DNA from 3 places in the Exiguobacterium sp. s130 genome. Region 1 is predicted to be linked to each of the others. Evidence: predicted binding sites of a transcription regulator. Region 1 holds the regulator's gene; each other region holds the start of a gene.

Region 1 (6,820 bases):
CGAGGAGCTGTGTTTCCGGCGCGACCCCTTTGATACCACCGTTTGCTTCATCGCCGTTTGCTCCGACCGTACCTGCGACGTGCATCCCGTGCATCGATGCCCCCGCACCTAAGTCACGGATTTCGCTGTCGTGATCGGCATAGTTATAGCCGTACGGTACTTTTTCCGTGAAATACTTTCCTTTTAAACCTTTTGTTTCTTTCGCACTCTCGACCTTCGAAGAGGTTAAATCCACCTTTGTCTCTGGACTCAAGACCATGTCTTTGTGCGATGGATCAATCCCCGTATCGATGACCGCGACGACGGTTCCTTCCCCTTTAAAGCCATAGTCCTGCCACGTTTCCTTCGCATTGACCATGTCCTTGCTGTACAGCATGTCTGGCTTGGCACCTTTATCGACGGTTGGGCGCGCATATTCGTGCGCGATATGTACACTTTTGACTCCTTCGAGTTGTTTGATATCTTCGATGTCACCGAACTTCACTTCACCACTGAATCCATTGATGACGGTTGTGAAGCTTTCTTTATATGTAACAGGAATCGCCTTTTTAGCGATAGCTGACTTGACTGATTTTTGGACGCTGACGAGTCGATCCTTGATCGATTCCTTTTCGGCATTGCTCAATGTGCTATACCGCTTGTTTTGAGATTGGGCGATTTGAATCGCCGGTTTTTGTTCCATCTCGATGACGACTCGGACTTTATCCGATTGTTTGTAGTTCTTTTCTTGTCCCGATTTCTTCAGTGAGAGCGCCTGCGGTTTTTGACCCGTCGCTTTGTCTTGCGAGGACAGTGCACCTTGCGCACTGACTAGATTGGAAGACGTCATTAAGACGGCTGCCATAAGTGCAATCTTCTTCTTCATGCGTTCGTTTCCCCTTTTCTGTAAAACCATAGTAGTAATACTAATAAAACAGTTTAACGAAAATTCTGTATTTTTAGTTTAATGAAGTTAATGGAAATAAACAATTTATATTTGTCTATTTTTTTAATTTTTTTCTTTTTGGTGACATTTTATATTTGGAAGGAATTTAACTGGGAACATAAAAAAACTCCTCGAGCACTCGAGGAGTTGAACGTATGAACTTGGTGGAGACTATCGGGATCGAACCGACGACCTTTTGGCTGCCAGCCAAACGCTCTCCCAGCTGAGCTAAGCCCCCATGAATTATCTTCAGTATACGCATCGCTAACTGCTTTATCAATATAAACATAACGCTTTCATAAAAAAGAATTCCTCCCGAAATGGCTGGAAGGAATTCACGATTCATTTATTCAATTCACGCATCAAATCCGCCTGTCGTTCAAGCTCTGCCTGTTGCTCGAGGATCAAGACCTTTTTATACGTCCGCGCGGAAATCAAGATACTGATTTCATAGAGAACGAACAACGGCACTGAGATCATCAAGTGTGACGTCACGTCCGGCGGTGCGATCAATGCCGCAACGACGAACAGCGCGAAATACGCATATTTTCGATTCTTTCGCATGAAATATGGCGTCACAAGACCAAGACGTGTCAGGAACATCGTCACGACCGGCAATTGGAAGAGAAGACCAAACGGCATCGTCAACCGGATCAAGAAACTGAAGTAGTTTTCGACCCCGATGACTTGCTCGATCCCCAATTCTTTCCCGAGATCCGTTGAGACTTCGAGCAAGAAGGGAAGCAACCAGAAATACGAGAAGGCTACACCAGCCAAAAATAGAAAGAAGATGACTGGAATATACGTCAGTGTTGCTTTTTGTTCCTTTTCATAAAGCCCTGGTCGGACAAATGCCCACAGTTGATACATCCAGAACGGTGACGCTAAAATCAGCGCGATGATGAACGCAAGATTCAAATACAACATTAAAGGATCGGCGACGTTGAAGGCATTTAATCCGATACCGAGCTCTTTTAAGTCCGCTTGCAGAAAACGGACGAGCGGTCGAACGAGCGGAAATGCGACAGCGAACAGGACGACGACGATGAGGAGCGACCAGACAATCCGCTTACGCAGTTCGTCTAGGTGCGACGTCATGCTTTGTTCTTGATCAACCGTCATGATTCAATCACTTCTCTTTCGGTTCGTCCTTTTTATCGTCGTCCATGATGCCGTTCGTGGCATTCTTGAACTCTTTCAATGTTTGACCGGCAGCACGACCGAATTCCGGCAACTTCTTCGGTCCGAAGATGATCAACGCGACGACAGCAATTAATCCGATACTCGCAGGTCCGATACCTAACGTGAGCGGGATAAGGTTTTCCATTATAATTTCACTCCTTCAGCTGATTGCGAATAATGCTTCATGAAATAAACTAACGACTGCAACTCGATCGATAAATCGATGTGATGAACCCGAACGCTCGCTGGCACGTTCAACCGTGCAGGCGTAAAGTTCAGAATGCCTGTCACACCATACTCGACTAACTCATCCGCTACTGACTGTGCGAACTGGGATGGAACCGTCAAGATGGCGACATCGACCTGATTCGCTTCGATTTGTTCTTTCATGTCCGAAACATGATAGATTGGAACGTCATGCGTCGTTGTTCCGACCTTCTCTTCGTCCGCATCAAACGCAACGACTATCCGAGTACTATTATTCTTTAAAAAGTTATAATTTGCAAACGCTGTTCCGAGATGACCGACCCCGATTAAGGCAACATTCGTCACCTCATCTTGATTCAAGGTTTTGCGGAAAAACGTTAAGAGATGTTGAACGTTATATCCATACCCCTTCTTCCCTAGTGCCCCAAAGTAGGAAAAATCGCGACGAATCGTTGCTGAATCAACCTTCACCGCCTCGCTTAACTCAGCAGAAGAGACGCGGAGCTTGCCTGAATTGTATAAACTTTGGATGAAGCGATAATATAGCGGCAACCGTTTTGCTGTCGCTTGTGGAATTTTTGTGTCTGATCCATTCATCCTGCAGTTCCCCCTTCGGCCACATCCATCGTGGCACCCAAATCTTTGCAAAAAGCTTTCTACTCTCCTTGATTGTAAACCACTTCACATAGAGTCACAAATAATATATTCCGCAGGACCTCGCGCTTTTGTTCGTGATAGACTAAAGGGTGGAAGGATGGATGGAAATGATACTCTTACAAGTCAACCAACTCTCGAAATCATTCGGCGTCGAGCCGATTTTAGAAAATATCAAATTGGAAGTACAAGAGCGCGACCGAATTGCGCTCGTCGGTCGAAATGGTGCCGGTAAATCAACCTTGCTCAAAATCATCGCTGGTGAACTCAGTCATGACTCGGGCGATATCATGAAAGGTAAAGATGTCAAAATCGGCTATCTCGCGCAAGACAGTGGTCTCGAATCGAATGAGACGATCTGGAACGAGATGCTGACCGTCTTTGAACATCTGCAAGAACAAGAACGGACACTGCGCCGGATGGAAATCGAGATGGGCATGGAGCACATCTTGAACGACCCGGTCGCTTACGATCGACTTCTGAAGACGTACGATCAAGCACAACATGACTTCTCAGAAGCAGGTGGTTATCAGTTCGAAGCGAATATTCGCTCCGTCCTGCACGGCATGCGCTTTTATCCAGACGATTACTCACGCCGGATCCAGACATTGTCCGGAGGTCAACGGACACGGCTCGCCTTAGCGAAGATGCTCCTGCAAGCACCAGAGCTTCTCATTCTCGATGAACCGACGAACCATCTGGATATCGATACGCTCGCTTGGCTTGAAAGTTACCTCGGTGGTTATCGTGGTGCCGTTCTGATCGTCTCGCACGATCGGTACTTCCTCGATCAAGTCGTCAATGTCGTCTATGAGCTCTCTCGTAATGTCTGTCGTAAGTTCACGGGGAACTATACGAAGTACCTCGAGCAAAAAGCGGCATTGTACGATCAAGAAATGAAACAGTTCGAACAGCAGCAAGAAGAAATCGCGAAGATGCAGGATTTCATTCAACGAAACATCGCTCGGGCGACAACGACAAAGCGTGCTCAAAGCGTTCGAAAACGGCTCGAGAAGGTGGACCGGCTCGACCGACCAGATGGAGATGAACGCAGTACGGTCCTCTCCTTCCCAATCGAAAAACAGAGCGGGAATGACGTTCTTCAAGTCAATCAATTGGCAATCGGTTACGAAGAAGCTGTCTCAAAAGACATCACGTTTCGCTTGCAACGCGGCGAATCACTGGCACTCGTCGGACCGAACGGAATCGGGAAGTCGACGCTCTTAAAAGTCCTCGTCGGTCGTTTACGTCCTCTCTTCGGTGATTTCCGTTTTGGCACCGGCGTCTCGATCGGGTATTACGATCAAGAGCAAGCAGAACTCAATGACCGGAATCGTGTCATCGATGAGATTTGGAACGAATGGCCACTGATGCGCGAACAAGAAGTCCGTTCTGTGCTCGGACAATTCCTGTTCAGCGGCGACGATGTCTTCAAGATTGTCCATGAATTGTCCGGTGGCGAACGCGGACGTCTCGCGCTCGCAAAACTGAAACTCCGGAAGACGAACGTCCTCATCCTTGACGAGCCAACGAACCACTTGGATCTGGATTCGAAGATGGTCCTTGAGAACGCTCTCGTCGACTATGAAGGTACGCTACTCTTCGTTTCCCATGACCGGTACTTCATCGATCGGATCGCGACACGCGTCATCGAGATGAGTGAAGCTGGTGTGACAGAATACCTCGGCGATTATTCGTACTACACAGAGAAGAAGGCTGAACAAGAAGAAATCGCTCGCCTTGAAGCCGAAGAGGCAAAAGCGGCAAAAGTCACGGCATCGAAGACGATCGACAAAGAAGCACAGAAAGAAGAAAAAAAACGCCGTCAGCAAATCGAACAACTCGAACAAGATATTGAACGGCTCGAACAGCGTTCAGCGGAAATCGAACAGTTGCTTTGCGAACCGGAAGTTTTTAATGATATTCCAAAAGCGACAGCGTTATCTGCGGAACGAGACCAGATCGATGTCGATCTACTTGAATTGATGGAACGATGGGAGAACCAACACTGATGCGAACGAAAAGCTTTTTCATCAACCTGATTCAAGGACTGTTATCCGGTATTCTTTATTTCGTTCCGATGTATGCGGACTACGTGTCCGCCTTCATCCGCCCGGATGCCTTTAATGCTGCTCTTCCTTTGTTCCTTCTGATTTCTTGCATGATCGGACTTGTCATCCAGACATGGAGCGGTCTTCTCGTCAGTCTACTCTCTGGACTATGTTGTACGCTTCTAACGACACAACTGTTCGTCGAACTCAATGATCCATTGATCATATCCTATTATGGTAGCGTCACTCCCTTGACTGCCTTTTTGATCAGTTGTGTCGGGGTTTGGGCGCTGGCAATCATTTTTTATTTGCTCGATGGTTATCAGTATAGTAAACGTCACGGACTCGAAGGTTCTTCAAACGAAATCGATCCACAACCTTGAAGTCCGATCGATGAACTAGATACGCGATATGAAAAAAGGAGTGGAGATTCCGGTAGCTAGACCGGTCTCTCCACTCCTTTTTATTTAAATCGAAACGTTCGTCGTCAACATGGATCGTACACTGAATCAAGCATTCACACTTCTATCATTTTGTCGGTCGAGCAATCGTAAACGTTTTCCCGATCGTCGCATAATCATTTCCCGCTAAGCGAGCGATAGCCTTCAATCCTGCCGCATCGATCCGGAACGACTCGACGAGTTCATCCGCGACGTGATAGCGCAGTACTTCCCCGATCAAAAGATCGGCACCTTCTAGCTCGACATGTTGCGTTAAGCGCATCTCGAACCGGATTTTCGCTTCCGCGATTCCGGGCACGTCGATTGCGTCGCTATCGACGAGCGTTAAATCCGTCCGTTCGAGTTCACTTTCACCGTAAGCGAGTGGCGCAGCCGTCTCATTGACAGCGTCGACGATTTCTTCGCTGACGATATGGATGACATAGCTTTGTTTTGCTAGGATATTACGTGCCGTATCCTTTTGTCCCTGATCCGTCCGTTGTACGGCAATCACCAGTTGTGGCGGACTACTTGATGCGACCGTAAAGAAGGAAAAGGGGGCGGCGTTGACCGTCCCGTCTTCCCCTAGCGTCGTCACGAAGGCAATCGGACGCGGAATGATGCTTCCGATCAGTAATTTATAATTGTCTTTTGCGCTAAGCGTTGATGCCTCGAACTTCATGAATGACCCACCTTTTTCCTCACCCGATGAGTGCAGCGAGTGAATAGTCTCCAGCACCGATCATCGCCACTCCAAGGGCGATAACGATCAATGCCATGTTGTATTCGTACCCGTTCTGCGTCACCCAGTAACCATTCGCACCGTGTACTTTAACGATCGCGACAAGCATCGAACCGATGATGAGGATTGCAGCGATCCAGAGGAATACCCCGCTTGCAAACAATAATCCACCGATTAATTCAGCAAGACCCGCTGTAATCGCGAGTGCCTTCCCTGGCTTCATGCCGATTGATTCGAACCAACCGCCTGTTCCAGCGATGCCGTGTCCACCAAACCAACCAAATAATTTTTGTGTACCGTGTGCAGCAAATGTTAAACCGATGATTAAACGAATGATTAAAAGTCCTGTATCCATCATTTCTCTCTTCTCCTTTTACCTAATGTTTTTAAGTTACTTTAAGTAACTCGATAAACAGACTATATCTTATCACTTACTAAAAGTAAATAGATTTGTTTTAGTTCTTTTTGTTACATTAAGTAAAATGATTCGATTTTTTTAGCAGAAGCGGGTATACTACAACTATAGAAAGGATGAGTGCTGATGGAAGAAGTCGCAATCCAAACGGCTCTTTGTCCCAAAGTCGAACATGCCTTTGAAATCTTAGGTAAGAAATGGACA
Region 2 (6,820 bases), on a different contig from region 1:
GAATAAACGGCAAGGGAAACAACTCTTACGTTACTTGAACGCCCCAGAAGTCTTGATTGAAAAAGTTCCGACAGCAGACCTTGAAGAAAATCGTCCGGCACTACCAGACGAAGTGGCACTCGGAATGACATACGAAGAAATTGATGATTATTTGGAAGGTAAGTCGATTTCAGAAGCAAGTCAAGAAAAGTTAGAGACGCAGTATAAACGTGTTGGACATAAGCATCATATGCCCGTCTCACCACTTGATGAATGGTGGAAAGCATAATCAAAAATAAGAAGATATGATTTCATGATTGAAATCATGTCTTTTTTCATGTTCTTCGATTCTTCTCCGGTCGTTATGGGAAAAGAAGAGAAACGATGGTTGAGGAGGCGAGAGTATGACGATTGGGATCATAGGTGGAGGGTTATCCGGATTGACAGCAGCGGCATTATTTGCAAAACAAGGAACACCGGTCACGCTCTGGGATGCTGGATTACTCGGAGGACGTGCCACCTCTCAAACCGTAAAGGGCTTTACATTTAATTACGGTGCCCATGCGATTTATGGACGCGATCAATCAATTCTTCGCAAATTAACGAAACAACTCGGTATCGAAGTGACGTGGCTTGATTTTTCAGCGAGTCGTGCGAAATATGAATTTTCAGGTCATTTGACGGCTGTTCCTGCGAATGCCTGGGGACTACTGAAAACAGAAGTCATCGAAGGAACGAACAAAGTACGTTTTACATGGGAGATTATTAAAACGATTTTACGAGTCGAACGAGGGAATCCGCAACAATCCATCGGGCAATGGTTAAAAACAGAACGCGTCGATGAACAAGTGGCACAGTTGATGCTTGATTTGGCATCAACGAATTTTTTTACGGCAGAACCAGAAAAAATTCCATCAGATGTCTATTTCGAGTATTATCAAAAGCTTTTTCGGACGCGAAAGCCTGTCTCATACATCGAAGGGGGTTGGCAAGGGTTAGTACAGGAATTGGAACGGATCATCCTAGAGAACCGCGGAGAGATCTTGAAAAAAACAAAAATAACAGCAGTCGAATTGACTACGACAGGATTCTTGGTACGTGATCGAAAAAAACAAGAATGGAATGTGGAACGGATCATCTTTGCCGTACCACCACGTGAAATCTTAAAAATGGCGACTCCAACGACGATCCAAAAATTCGTGACACCGCATGCGAGTCATGAACCCGTCGAAGTTTTCGTGTATGATCTCGGACTTCAGCCTTATATCCAAACACCGTATTCATACATCTACGACCGTTCGCATCGAGCGTTCATCACGGATTTATCGCATTATGATGCAAGCCTCGCACCAAAGGATGGTCAAGTCCTTCAAGCAATCGCTTATCTTGAACACGATCGACTTGAGGATCCTGATTATATCGGACATGTTCGAAAGGGAATCGAACAGATGCTTGACGTTCATTTCACAGACTGGAGAGAACGTATCGTTGCAGAACGAACGATTAAACGAGCAGTCGTACAAGAAATCAAATGGAAAATGGGGCAAGGTCCTCTTGCGACTCAAATTCCGGGACATGCAGGTGTCGCTTTCGTCGGAGACTGGTGTGAAGGGACGGGACAACTCTCAGAGCTTGCGTTCTCAAGCGCCGTAAGTGTTTTCAATCGATGGACGTGATGTAAAATGACGAAAGAAGGAGAAGCCGAATTGACTTCTCCTTCTTTGTATTGACCAAAGATTCATATCTTACGCTTCATTGTTCGAACGTGCTGGATAGAACGCCAGAATTAATAGTAATGTAAAGGCAATGAGACTCATCATCGGAATCGTCAAGAAACCGAAATAGTTGACCCATTTGATGAGACAGCCACTCGAACATAACGCTTCGCCATCGGGTAAACGCTCAAGGATGACATGGTACAAGGCGACACCAAAGCCGGCAAGCACATATAGGCGTACAAAGAGTGGATCGATCGTTTTCGACCGGAATAAGGAAATAAGTAAATAAAAGGCTGTCGTATACATGAATAGTCGTTGCCACCAACAGAGAGGGCAAGGGATGAATCCACGAATTTCACTAAAATAGAGACTGCCAAGCGTTGCAATCGTTGAGATGATGAACATAAAATGATAGCGTGTCATATGTATCGTCCTTTCTAACGTGTTAAACTAATGCCATCTTATATCATGAGGAGTCGAATCTCACATTGCAAGTGTCGGAAATGGAAATGTTGATCACTTTATCGGAAGAATTGAATATGAGGCGAGCTGCTGAACGATTATTCGTTTCACAACCTGCGCTTAGTCAACGTCTTGTTGCGATTGAGAGACGCTGGGGAACCAAACTATTCATTCGTTCATCGCGTGGCTTAAGCATCACACCGCAAGGAGAAAAAGTGATTGGTCTCGCAAAAGAGATGAATCGGAAGGAACTGGAACTAAAAAGTGAATTGACAGCAGAAGAGGGAGCCGTGTATGGAACACTTCGAATTGCTGTCGCCTCCATCATGGGGCAATATTGGCTTCCCCGTGTCTTAAAACGATTCGTCGAGCGTTATCCGCATGTGCGTGTCCAGTTGGTCACCGGATGGTCAAGTGAGATGATGCGTCATATGTTAGAGGAACACTTTCATATCGGGATCATTCGTGGAAACCCGGACTGGAAAGGTGTTAAAGAGCGCCTTTTTTCAGACCCGCTCTATCTAGTTGATAGTGAGTTGACGTCGATTGAACAATTGCGTGTGACGGATCGCCCGTTCATCCAGTTCAAAAGTGATTCGACGTACTATCAAGAAATTTTAGAGTGGTGGCAAGATCGGTTCGCAAGTCCCCCATCTCGGACACTGGTCGTCGACCAAATCGAGACATGCAAACAGATGGCGTTACATGGCATCGGTTTTGCGATCTTACCTGAGTCGACGATTCAGCAATCGAATGAAGTCATGCAGCTTCCGTTGAAGACATCATCCGGAAAAGTACTGAAGCGAGATACTTGGATCTTGTCCACGGAGTCGATGCTTGAATTAAAACAAGTCCAAGCTTTTTGGGACATCGTAAAAGAAGAAGGAGGAAGTCAGTCAGATGGAATACGCCATTGAAATGCGGCGCGCGCTTCATAAAATACCGGAACCCGGGTTCAAGGAATTTAAGACGCAAGCTTTTATATTGGAACAAATTCGTGCATATCCGCCAGATCGTGTCACATATGACACGTTCGAAACGGGTGTTTTCGTTCGAGTGAAAGGATTGACTGGAAACCGAACGATCGGGTATCGCGCAGATATTGATGGGTTACCGATTGAAGAAGCGACAGGGCTTCCGTATTGCTCAGAACACCCAGGGTTCATGCATGCATGTGGTCATGACATGCATGCCTCGATTGCTTTAGGGTTGATGAAACGGATCGTTGAACTACCAGTCATGGATGATGTCGTCTTTTTATTCCAACCGGCAGAAGAAGGACCGGGCGGGGCGGAGCCGATGATTAAAAGTCCGTTATTTGAAAAATATCGTCCGAGTGAGATGTATGGTCTTCACGTTGCACCGGAATATCCAGTCGGTACGATTGCTAGTCGTCCAGGCGTACTGTTCGCGAGTGCTCGAGAAGTTCATATCACGATCTATGGTCAAAGTGGTCATGCGGCTTTTCCTCATTTGACGATTGATACAGTTGTTGCGCAAGCAGCCTTGATCATGCAATTGCAAACGATCGTCAGTCGATCCATTAATCCGATGAATTGTAGTGTCATCACGATTGGGAAAGTGGATGCAGGTATTCGTGAGAATGTCATTGCTGGTAGAGCGGTTCTTGACGGAACGATGCGTGCGCTAAACGGCGAAGACATGGAAAAACTCGAACGTCGTGTCCGTGACATCATTCGAGGAATCGAAGCTTCGTTTGGTGTTAAAATCGATCTGCAATTCGGTAATCGCTATTATGAAGTCGTCAACGACCGGCAAATCGTGGATAAATTCTCATCATTCGTCAAGATGAATGCCAACTATATCGAATGTGACGCGGCGATGACAGGGGAAGATTTTGGTTTCATGCTGAAAGAGATCCCAGGGATGATGTTCTGGCTCGGCGTCGATAATCCGACATCTGGTTTGCATCAACCAACATTAAACCCGGATGAATCAGCCATTTCTTTTGTCATTGATTTACTTGACCATTATTTCCGAGAGTATGTTTAAAAGTTTTTATGAAATAATAAAGGATATAAAGCTTTCCCTTTCGAATTCAGGAATGGGAAAGTTTTTAATATATGTAGGAATAAGAGTTTTCGAACATTTTGTGAAAAAAATCACGTGTATATGTGAACAATTTGTTACATCAAACATTATAAACAGACACAAAGGGTTATGTTCTCTATGATACGGTTATAGACCATATAGAGAAGTATGTTTTAGGAAGAGGGGGCTAAATACATGTTCAATGATCCCGTAGTGCTCAGTCGATTGTTGACAGGGCTCACACTAGCGTTTCATATTATTTTCGCGACGATTGGTGTCGGAGTACCGCTCATGGTACTGGCAGCTGAATTCATCGGTCTGAAACGCAAAGATCCAGATTATATCTTATTAGCAAGACGGTGGACGCGTGGATACGTCGTTACCGTAGCGGTCGGTGTCGTAACAGGGACGGCAATCGGCTTGCAACTATCATTACTTTGGCCGTCACTCATGCAAGTAGCGGGTCAAACAATTGCTCTGCCACTATTTATGGAGACGTTCGCGTTCTTCTTTGAAGCGATTTTCCTTGGTATTTACTTGTATACGTGGGACCGGTTCAAAAATCCGTGGTTGCACTGGTTGATTGGGATTCCAGTCGTCATTGGTGCGACAGCATCAGCGTTCTTCATCACGACAGTCAACTCCTTCATGAACTCACCAGAAGGATTTAAGATCGTTAATGGTACGTTGACGCAAATCGAACCATTAAAAGCAATGTTTAATACAGCGACACCGACGAAGGCGACACACGTCATCGTTTCAGCTTACTTGACTGTTGCCTTTATCTTGGCAGCAATCGCGGCGTTCCATTTGCTTCGCAAAAAGACACTCTCAGCAGCAGAGACGGCATATCATAAGAAAGCTCTTCGTCTCACTGTCATGGCTGGTCTGATTTTCGCGTTCTCGACAGCACTTGTCGGTGACTTCTCAGGGAAATATTTAGCGAAATACCAGCCAGAAAAACTAGCAGCTGCGGAATGGCATTTTGATACGACAAATGAAGCAGAATTGATTTTTGGTGGGATACTTGATCAGCAAGAAGACGGCAGTTATGAAATCAAAGGAGCCGTCAAAATCCCATATGCGCTCTCAATTCTTGCAGGTGGGGCTCCGAATACGGAAGTCATCGGTTTAAACGAATTCGCAAAAGAAGATCAAGCACCACTGATCGTCCACTATTTCTTTGATATCATGGTATCGATTGGGATGTACTTGACTGCTATCTCTGCTTTGTTCATCTTGGCATTCCGATTGAAAAAATTGAATCCATATAATAAGTGGATTTTACGAGGGGTGTTCATCGGTGGTCCGTTAGCGATGATTTCAATCGAAGCGGGATGGATGTACGCTGAGATTGGTCGTCAACCTTGGACGCTTTACGGTATCATGCGAACAGCGGACGCGGCGACGACTTCAACAGCGGTTGGTCCGATGCTCATTTTATTCAGTGCATTGTACTTGTTGCTTGGCACGATTTGTACGGTCGTCTTATTACGGATGTTTAAGAAAAACACGGTTGGAAAAGAACTTCAAGAACTTGCTGAAAACCACCATGCACGCGGTGAAGCAATGTTCGTGGATGATAACAAGTAAGGAGGGAACGATTTGGACGTTCAAACACTAGGGATCACGGTCCTTTGGACTTTCCTGTACGGATATCTCATCGTTGCCTCAATTGACTTCGGTGCTGGATTTTACGCCTTTTATTCAAAATATACGAAGCGGGATCATCTGACGAATCGATTGATTCTTCGTTACCTCTCTCCTGTTTGGGAGGTAACGAATGTCTTCTTCGTATTCTTCTTCGTAGGACTAGTTGGGTTCTTCCCAGACTCCGCTTACTATTTCGGTACGGCACTACTCGTACCAGCGTCAATTGTTCTTGTCTTGATTGCGATTCGTGGTAGTTTTTATGCGTTCGCCAATTATGGATCAAATGACAGCATGTTCTACACATTTTTATATGGAGCGACAGGGTTGCTGATTCCTGCTGCGATGTCGACGACATTGACGATCAGTCAAGGTGGTTTCATCCGCAAAACGAATGATACAGTTGAGTTTTTAGGAACGAAATTATTTTCGAACTTTTACTCGTGGACGGTCGTAGCGCTCGCTATCGTATCTGTCTTATACATCAGCGCGATGTTCCTCTTATTCTACGCGGATAAAGCGAAAGATGAGGGAGCTACGCCGCTTATTCGGAAATGGGCACTCTTCTGGAGTGGACCAACAATCCTCGTCTGTGCGCTCGTCTTCTTTGGACTGAAGAACCAAGCAGCATGGCATTATGAAAATATCCTAAACGGCAACTGGTGGTGGTTCGCTGCTAGTTTCTTATTTTTCCTCATTGCCGTGACACTCGTCTATATGAAGAAAAACTATGGCATCGCGTTCGTCGCGGTCATGCTACAATATGCAGTCGCGTGGTTTGGTTACGGATATACACACTTGCCGTATATCTTGTATCCATATATCGATATCAACAAAGCAGTCGTAAACGAAACGATGGCTTCCGCACTCGTCGTCGTTTTCATCTTCGGACTTTTACTCTTAATTCCGGCGTTGTATTTGATTTTACGGCTCTTCTTGTTCGATAACGATTATGTACG
Region 3 (6,820 bases), on a different contig from region 1:
CGAACTCGAAGGGATGACGTTACAACAAGGACTTTCTCAACTGCTCGAAGAATTATCTAGAAAGCAGTCCACACAATTGAGTTGGAAGTTAGAAGAGATGTCACTCCCACGACAAATCGAAAACGAGTTGTTCCGGATCGTTCAAGAAGGATTAACGAATGCCTTACGTCACGCGAAAGCGTCCCATATGGATATCGAGCTCCGAGAATTCAACGAAACAATTATCCTGAGCATGAATGATGATGGTGTTGGATTTGTTGTTGATGAAAAAAAACTTGCCTCTTATGGCATCAATTCGATGCGAGAACGAACGGCTGAGATGGGTGGAACGATTCGTCTCGTCAGTGTTCCTGGGCAAGGAACCCAAATCGAAGTAAAACTTAGAAAAGATCGGATGGTGCAAGTATGATACGCGTATTATTAGTAGATGACCACGAGATGGTCCGGGCCGGTGTGTCTGCTTTCCTTTCCACACAACCAGACATCGAGGTCGTCGCTGAAGCTTCGGAAGGTCAAGCGGGAGCCTTGCTGGCGCTCGAACACCGACCGGATGTCATCTTGATGGATTTAGTGATGGAGCCAGTTGATGGCGTCGAAGGAACCCGGTTGATCCGCAAAGACTGGCCGGAAGCAAAAATTCTCGTCGTGACGAGTTTTCTTGATGACGAGAAAGTCTATCCTGTCATTGAAGCGGGTGCGATGAGTTACGTTTTAAAGACAGCTAGCGCCTTTGACATCGCAGAAGCGATTCGCAAGACAGCAAACGGTCAATCTGTCATGGCAGCACAAGTGACCGGTAAAATGATGGAACGTCTTCGTCGTCCTACGACACACTTACATGATGATTTAACGGAACGTGAGCAGGAAGTTCTTCAATTGATGGCTCGTGGTATGGCGAACCAAGAGATTGCGGACGAATTATTCATTTCCTTAAAAACCGTCAAAACACATGTCTCGAACATCTTATCAAAACTAGATGTCGTAGACCGTACACAAGCTGTCGTCTATGCCTTCAAGCATAATCTCGTCAAATAAGATTTAGCCCTTCATTACTTATTCTTTAAGCGCATGCCAAAAACCCCGAATCGTCTCTTAGTCAGAGACCGTTCGGGGTTTTGATGTTGTACGAAACGATTACCAAAGCTTCCATCCCGGAGCGCCTGGAGGGGCGTTTTCAATCATATGCCAAATCGGTACTGTGTACGCAAACGCAATCAAAGCGAACGTTACAAAAATCCATAGCTTCCAATTTTCAAAGAAGAGTGGCGTTGCCATCGCCTCTTCTTCCGTTTCAGCAATCGGAAATTCTTCCGTTCCTTTTGGTGTACGAAATGCAAGTTGGAACATCGCATACAAGAACAATAGAATCGAGATGAATAAAATCGTCCCACCAATTGCCATGGCGACATGATATGGAATCCAGTCAGCGACGATCGAATCTTTGAAGTAGGCGGCAGGACCCGTCCGTCGTGGATTACCGAGTAGACCTGAGATATGCATTGCTGTCGACATGAAGAGCATTCCGATCGTCCAGGCAGCCGTTTGAATAAGCCCAAGACGATTCATTGCCGCTGTTAACGTTCGACCACGTAAGAGCGGGACAAGCCAATAGGCTGTTCCGAAGAACGTCAGTGCCACAGCGGCACCGACCGTGATATGAAAGTGTCCCGTAACCCACAATGTGTTGTGAACGATGATGTTTAGTTGATGGGATGCGTTGATGACACCACCTGCACCTGCAGGAATGAAGAACAACATCCCGATGAACGGTGCAAGGAACCGGACATCGCGATACGGCATTTTTTTCACCCAACCAAATACCCCGGTCGCCCCTTTCCGACGACCCGCCAACTCAAAAGTCGCAAACATCGAGAAGGCTGTCATCAATGATGGAATGATGACGAGGAACGTCAAAACGACTTGGACATACTTCCAAAAAGCAGAAATCCCCGGCTCTAACAATTGATGGTGAAAACCAACCGGGAACGAAAAGAGGAGGAACAATAAAAATGACATACGTGCTAACGCGTCAGAAAAAACCTTTCCACCAACGATTTTCGGGATGACTGTATACCAGACGATGTAGGCAGGTAACAACCAGAAATAGACGAGTGGATGACCAAAGTACCAAAATAGCGTCCGGGATAGCTCGATTCCGACCTTATCCGTCCAACCAAGGGATAAGGGAAGGAGCTGAAAGAGAATCGTCGCTGCTACTCCGAGTGTCGCAACCACCCATAATAAGGCAGTCATAATACTCATGTATGCTTGAAGTGGTGGATGAACGCCAGGGTGTTCCCGTTTATAATCAGCATACATACGGAACATGGCACCAGAAGCAATCCACGTTCCGACGACGAAGATGACGAGTCCAATATAAAATACTGGATGTGCCTTGAGTGGTGCATAGAATGTATAGAGGACGGAAGCTTCTCCTGCAAGTACCATCCATGTGACGAGGATGACACCAAGGATCATGAACCAGAATCCAACCCACCCGAGACGTCGAGGAAAGTCTTCGAACCGTCCAAAGGATTGACCTAAAAATGAAAACAGTAATCCAAATATGAATAATGTCGTAAAGACGATCGCAAGCATTAACCCGTGGGCAGTGAGAAGCTCATAGTAGCCGACTCCAGCAATTTCTGGAATGACACCTGTCCGCACCATCGTTTGCAACAATCCACATAAACCACCAATCAATAAGGCAACGAGTGAAAAACTAACATGTGCGAAAGCGAGCTTCGCTTCCTTAATTCCGATGACGGTAGCAGGCAGACCACGCTCCATCTCGAACTGTCTTAATTTTTTTGAAATGGCATTCATCTTATTCCACCACCTTGATTTTGGTTGCCATCATATGATGACCCGATCCACAGTATTCATTACAGACGACCAAATACTCGCCAGCTTCCTTGAATGTATATTCAATGGAATTGATATGACCAGGAACGACCATCATATTGACATTCGTCTTGACAATTTCAAAGCCATGGACGACATCTTTTGATGTCACCAAAAAATCAACCGTTGCCCCTTTGGGAATGACCATATCTTTTGGTGTGAATTGGAACGCTTGTGCGACGATGATCGCTTCGTATCGGTCGTCATCGATTTTTTTTAGTCCTGGCTTGTCGAATGGTTTCGTTTGATCAACTTTCGTCGGATCAATCAATGTTGCATCGGATGGCGGTTGATTTCCGGATGCAAAAGCGGATACGCCGATGATGGTTAAAAAGACGCCAAGCATCACTGCTCCAAAAATCAGCCAGATTTTTTCTAGACGATGAATATGCATTGTGACTCCCCCTTACCGTGATAAGAATAATAGAAAGATTGAGCTCCACATCCCAATGATGATACCTGCTACGATCAGGACGGCAATAAATGTTCCTTTGAGGTTTGATTCTGATTTTTGGTCCATGGTGATTACTCCTCTCCTGCTTTGAACTTGTCTTTATTGTAAGAATTCAGCAAGTTTGAAAACTGTGATATATATCACTTCAAATGTGAAGAATCCGCACTTTTCTTTCTAAAAACACACAGAAAGTTCACATCTGAACAAGAGAAGGAGGCACGACTCATCTACAAAAAAAACAATCCATACACGAGACAGAAAATTCTGCTTCACGTTTGAATTGTTTGTACACTATCTATTAAATTCGACAAACACCTGCTGGGCATCCTTCACAATGACACAGATCACGCAGATATTGTGCATCATGAATGATGATTTCTTTTGGCGTCATCGAAATGACACCTTCTTTTTTCCACTGGGAGAACATCCGGTTGACCGTTTCACGCGGTGCGCCAATCAATTGACCAAACTCCCCATCGGATGGACGTTTTGCAAGACGGTAGGTTTCTCCTACTTGTTCCCCTTCCATCGCGATGAGACGAAGTAACGTCGAAGCTAACGCGCCCGGTTTTCCGAACAATAGCAAGTCGCGCAATTTAGTCTCCGTCTGTTTCCGCATCAATGCTTGCCACCGCATGATCTCAAGCGCAAAAGTACCATCCTTTCTCATGAGTTCCTCTAATTTTTCTTTTGTGAGGAAACCGATGATACTATCCTCCATCGTCTCGATACTGTATGAACTCGGAAAAGCTTCTCCTACATCAAATTCACCAAATAGATCCCCTTTGAAATATAAGAACATGAGTAATGGACTGCCTTTTTTCGTCAACTTCGATAGTTTGACGCCTCCTTGTTTCACATAAAACAACTTGTCGTTCATTTCCCCTTCCCAACAGACGATGGAATCCTTTTTGAACGTCGTTTCCGTCATGAAGCTTTCTAGTAACGTTCTTGTCTCAGGTGATAAGATGAACGTATTCGCTTCAGTCGTTCCACAAGTCAGCATATCCATTTCTCCTCTCCTTTTCTTCTGCTTTTAGTATAGAACATCACAGTTCAAAAGAATGGATTTTCAAAAGATTGTCAAACTTTGTTCAATGTTTCACATTAATTTTAAAAAAGTATCTGACGACCGCTTTCTAAAACTAAAGCAATCGTCAGATATAGTATCACATACCTGTTCCGTAATAATGATGAACGATTCGTTCAACTGCTTGACCTGGTGGGTGATCATACCAACTTGTTTGGAATTCCTGCATGTGCTGACGGCACTCTTCAAGTATCGCGTCAGACACGATCCACTCCATCAATTGCGCCATCTGCTCCGTCTGTCGCACCGGTAATGGTTTCGGATACTGATCGACAAGTCCTGGTAGTTGTCGATATGTGTCGATGTCCGGTGTGTATAAGAACGTTGGAATCTCAAGAAGACAGCTTTCAAATGGAATCGACGAATAGTCGGTCACCAGAACATCCGTGATGAGCAAATAATCATTAATCTGATACGTGTCATCCACAAGATGTATGTGGGCGGAACGATAGGTCGAAAGCGCTCGGATCGTCGGATGTAACTTAACAAGAATCGTCCATCCCGCTTGAGCAAGTCGTTCGAACTGTTGAATCGTGTGATCTTCCGTTCCTTTATATTCGCGGTAAGTCGGGGCATACAATAGAATCCGGCGGTCGGGTTTTACATAACGTTCTTTTAAATCAAGTGCCCGATGTTCCCGCTGAACCTCATCATACCAATAATCTGTCCGCGGCATGCCGAACGGTTTAAAATGAGATCGTTTTAAATCATGCGGTGCCATGAATTGTGTCGCACAACGCATCCCCGGCACGATGAAATCACCATATTCCTGATAGACACGTCGAAAACGATTTCGTACCCGTTCTGATACGAACAGACTTTTGGAGGAGGTCAGTCCAAACTGCTTTAATGTTCCTGCCGCATGCCATAGCTGGATACGTCGTGTTCCTCGTCGCGTTGTTGCGACACTAAATTCTGCGACATAATTATCGACGAAGACCGTCCGGGAGGTCGCAAGCAAATATGCCAACCGAACGAATCGTAAACGACGAAAGCGAAGAGTCCGATCTGACTTCCACAGATCCGGCTGCTTCATGAAATGATGATCGTATACCAGATACCGTTTCTCATTTGGCAATTCCTGCGCCAAGCGATCATTAACAGGTTTTGCGTTATCCCCATATGTCATCCAAAATAAAGTGACGGGTCGAAGCGGTAACCACCGAAAGACACCATAACAAATACGAAACAACAATAAATAGACCCATACGATTCCTTCTCTAACCACTTTCATCCTGCCCTTCTACGAAGAAAGACCGCACGTCGTCGTGTGGTCTCCTCTTCAATCACTTCGAAGCTAATTCCGTTTTAATCTGACTCGTAGAAATACCCTCAGTTCGGCTAAGGTAAACGACCTCACAATGCTCTTTTAAGAAATCAAACTCGCCTTTCCAATCATCACCCATGACGAAGAGGTCGACGTTATGCTTCTTCACATCTTCTACTTTTTGATCCCAGCTGTTTTCCGGAATGACTTCATCCACATAACGGATAGCTTCAAGAATCATCTTCCGATTCTCGAAATTATGGTAGGACTGCTTATGTTTCAAACGATTGAATTCGTCCGTTGAAATCGCAACGATAAGATAATCTCCCATTGCTTTTGCGCGTTTTAAGATGTTGATATGACCCCAGTGTAATAAATCAAATGTTCCGTACGTAATAACCTTCTTCATGATTCTGCTCTCCCTTTTATCCGTGAATTCTCTTTATGATCGTCTTCATCGCCCGTTCTGAAGCCTGTCCATCATCCCATTGACAATACGTCTCTTGGAACGCTCGAAATGCTGACGCATACCGTTTGTGCCAATCATCTAACTGGTTCAGCTCTTCAAACAGTGCTGTTTCAGTCGACAACAATGGTCCCGGTGCCTCCTGCTCAAAATCGAAGTAAAACCCACGCAACTGATCTCGATAATGTTCTAAATCATACGTATAGAATAAAATCGGACGAGATAAGTGCGCAAAATCAAACATGACAGAAGAATAATCCGTGATCAAGGCGTCCGATGCCAGATAGAGCTCCGCGATATCCGGGTAGTCCGATGTATTTCGAACGGATGGATAAGCAGTGACGTCGAGACGACTTCCGACTAAATAGTGCATTCGGACAAGCAGAACGTATTCATCCCCAAATCGCTTTTCAAATTCATTTAGCGAAAAAGGCAACTCAAATGAATATTTCCCTTGACCTTCGAATGCATTATCTCGCCAAGTTGGTGCATACAACAAGACTTTTTTTGAATGATCAATATCATAGTGGCGATATACTGCTTCTTTGATTTTAGCATGTCGCGCCTCTTGATAAAATATATCATTTCGAGGATACCCAATTTCTAGCATCTCACCTTCAAATGCAAATGCCCGTCTAA

The links. The regulator Rex, encoded in region 1, represses fermentation and respiration genes when NADH is low (regulators of the CRP and FNR family bind a similar motif). The targets are predictions, from matches to a motif close to TTGTGAAATATTTCACAA.
Region 2: HZS85_RS07405 (cytochrome ubiquinol oxidase subunit I) is a predicted target of Rex. The motif match lies at 4,271-4,288, and genes of this name have one in related genera.
Region 3: HZS85_RS13320 (cytochrome C oxidase subunit II) is a predicted target of Rex. The motif match lies at 3,487-3,504, and genes of this name have one in related genera.

The regions. Positions count from the first base shown of each region.
Region 1 is NZ_JACSNI010000001.1:6,000-12,819, reverse strand. It holds gene HZS85_RS00105 (S8 family serine peptidase) at 1-865, opposite strand, end outside; tRNA gene HZS85_RS00100 (tRNA-Ala) at 1,088-1,163, opposite strand; gene tatC (twin-arginine translocase subunit TatC) at 1,268-2,047, opposite strand; gene HZS85_RS00090 (twin-arginine translocase TatA/TatE family subunit) at 2,055-2,252, opposite strand; gene HZS85_RS00085 (redox-sensing transcriptional repressor Rex) at 2,252-2,911, opposite strand; gene HZS85_RS00080 (ATP-binding cassette domain-containing protein) at 3,079-4,980, shown strand; gene HZS85_RS00075 (hypothetical protein) at 4,980-5,402, shown strand; gene HZS85_RS00070 (flavin reductase family protein) at 5,548-6,141, opposite strand; gene HZS85_RS00065 (DoxX family protein) at 6,161-6,559, opposite strand; gene HZS85_RS00060 (winged helix-turn-helix transcriptional regulator) at 6,743-6,820, shown strand, end outside.
Region 2 is NZ_JACSNI010000002.1:670,166-676,985, reverse strand. It holds gene nadE (ammonia-dependent NAD(+) synthetase) at 1-268, shown strand, start outside; gene HZS85_RS07425 (FAD-dependent oxidoreductase) at 384-1,655, shown strand; gene HZS85_RS07420 (disulfide bond formation protein B) at 1,725-2,120, opposite strand; gene HZS85_RS07415 (transcriptional regulator CcpC) at 2,186-3,076, shown strand; gene HZS85_RS07410 (N-acetyldiaminopimelate deacetylase) at 3,060-4,172, shown strand; gene HZS85_RS07405 (cytochrome ubiquinol oxidase subunit I) at 4,407-5,804, shown strand; gene HZS85_RS07400 (cytochrome d ubiquinol oxidase subunit II) at 5,817-6,820, shown strand, end outside.
Region 3 is NZ_JACSNI010000005.1:152,051-158,870, reverse strand. It holds gene HZS85_RS13340 (sensor histidine kinase) at 1-409, shown strand, start outside; gene HZS85_RS13335 (LuxR C-terminal-related transcriptional regulator) at 406-1,035, shown strand; gene HZS85_RS13330 (b(o/a)3-type cytochrome-c oxidase subunit 1) at 1,135-2,826, opposite strand; gene HZS85_RS13325 (cytochrome c oxidase subunit II) at 2,828-3,298, opposite strand; gene HZS85_RS13320 (cytochrome C oxidase subunit II) at 3,311-3,424, opposite strand; gene HZS85_RS13315 (Crp/Fnr family transcriptional regulator) at 3,657-4,364, opposite strand; gene HZS85_RS13310 (CDP-glycerol glycerophosphotransferase family protein) at 4,528-5,682, opposite strand; gene tagD (glycerol-3-phosphate cytidylyltransferase) at 5,735-6,124, opposite strand; gene HZS85_RS13300 (CDP-glycerol glycerophosphotransferase family protein) at 6,141-6,820, opposite strand, start outside.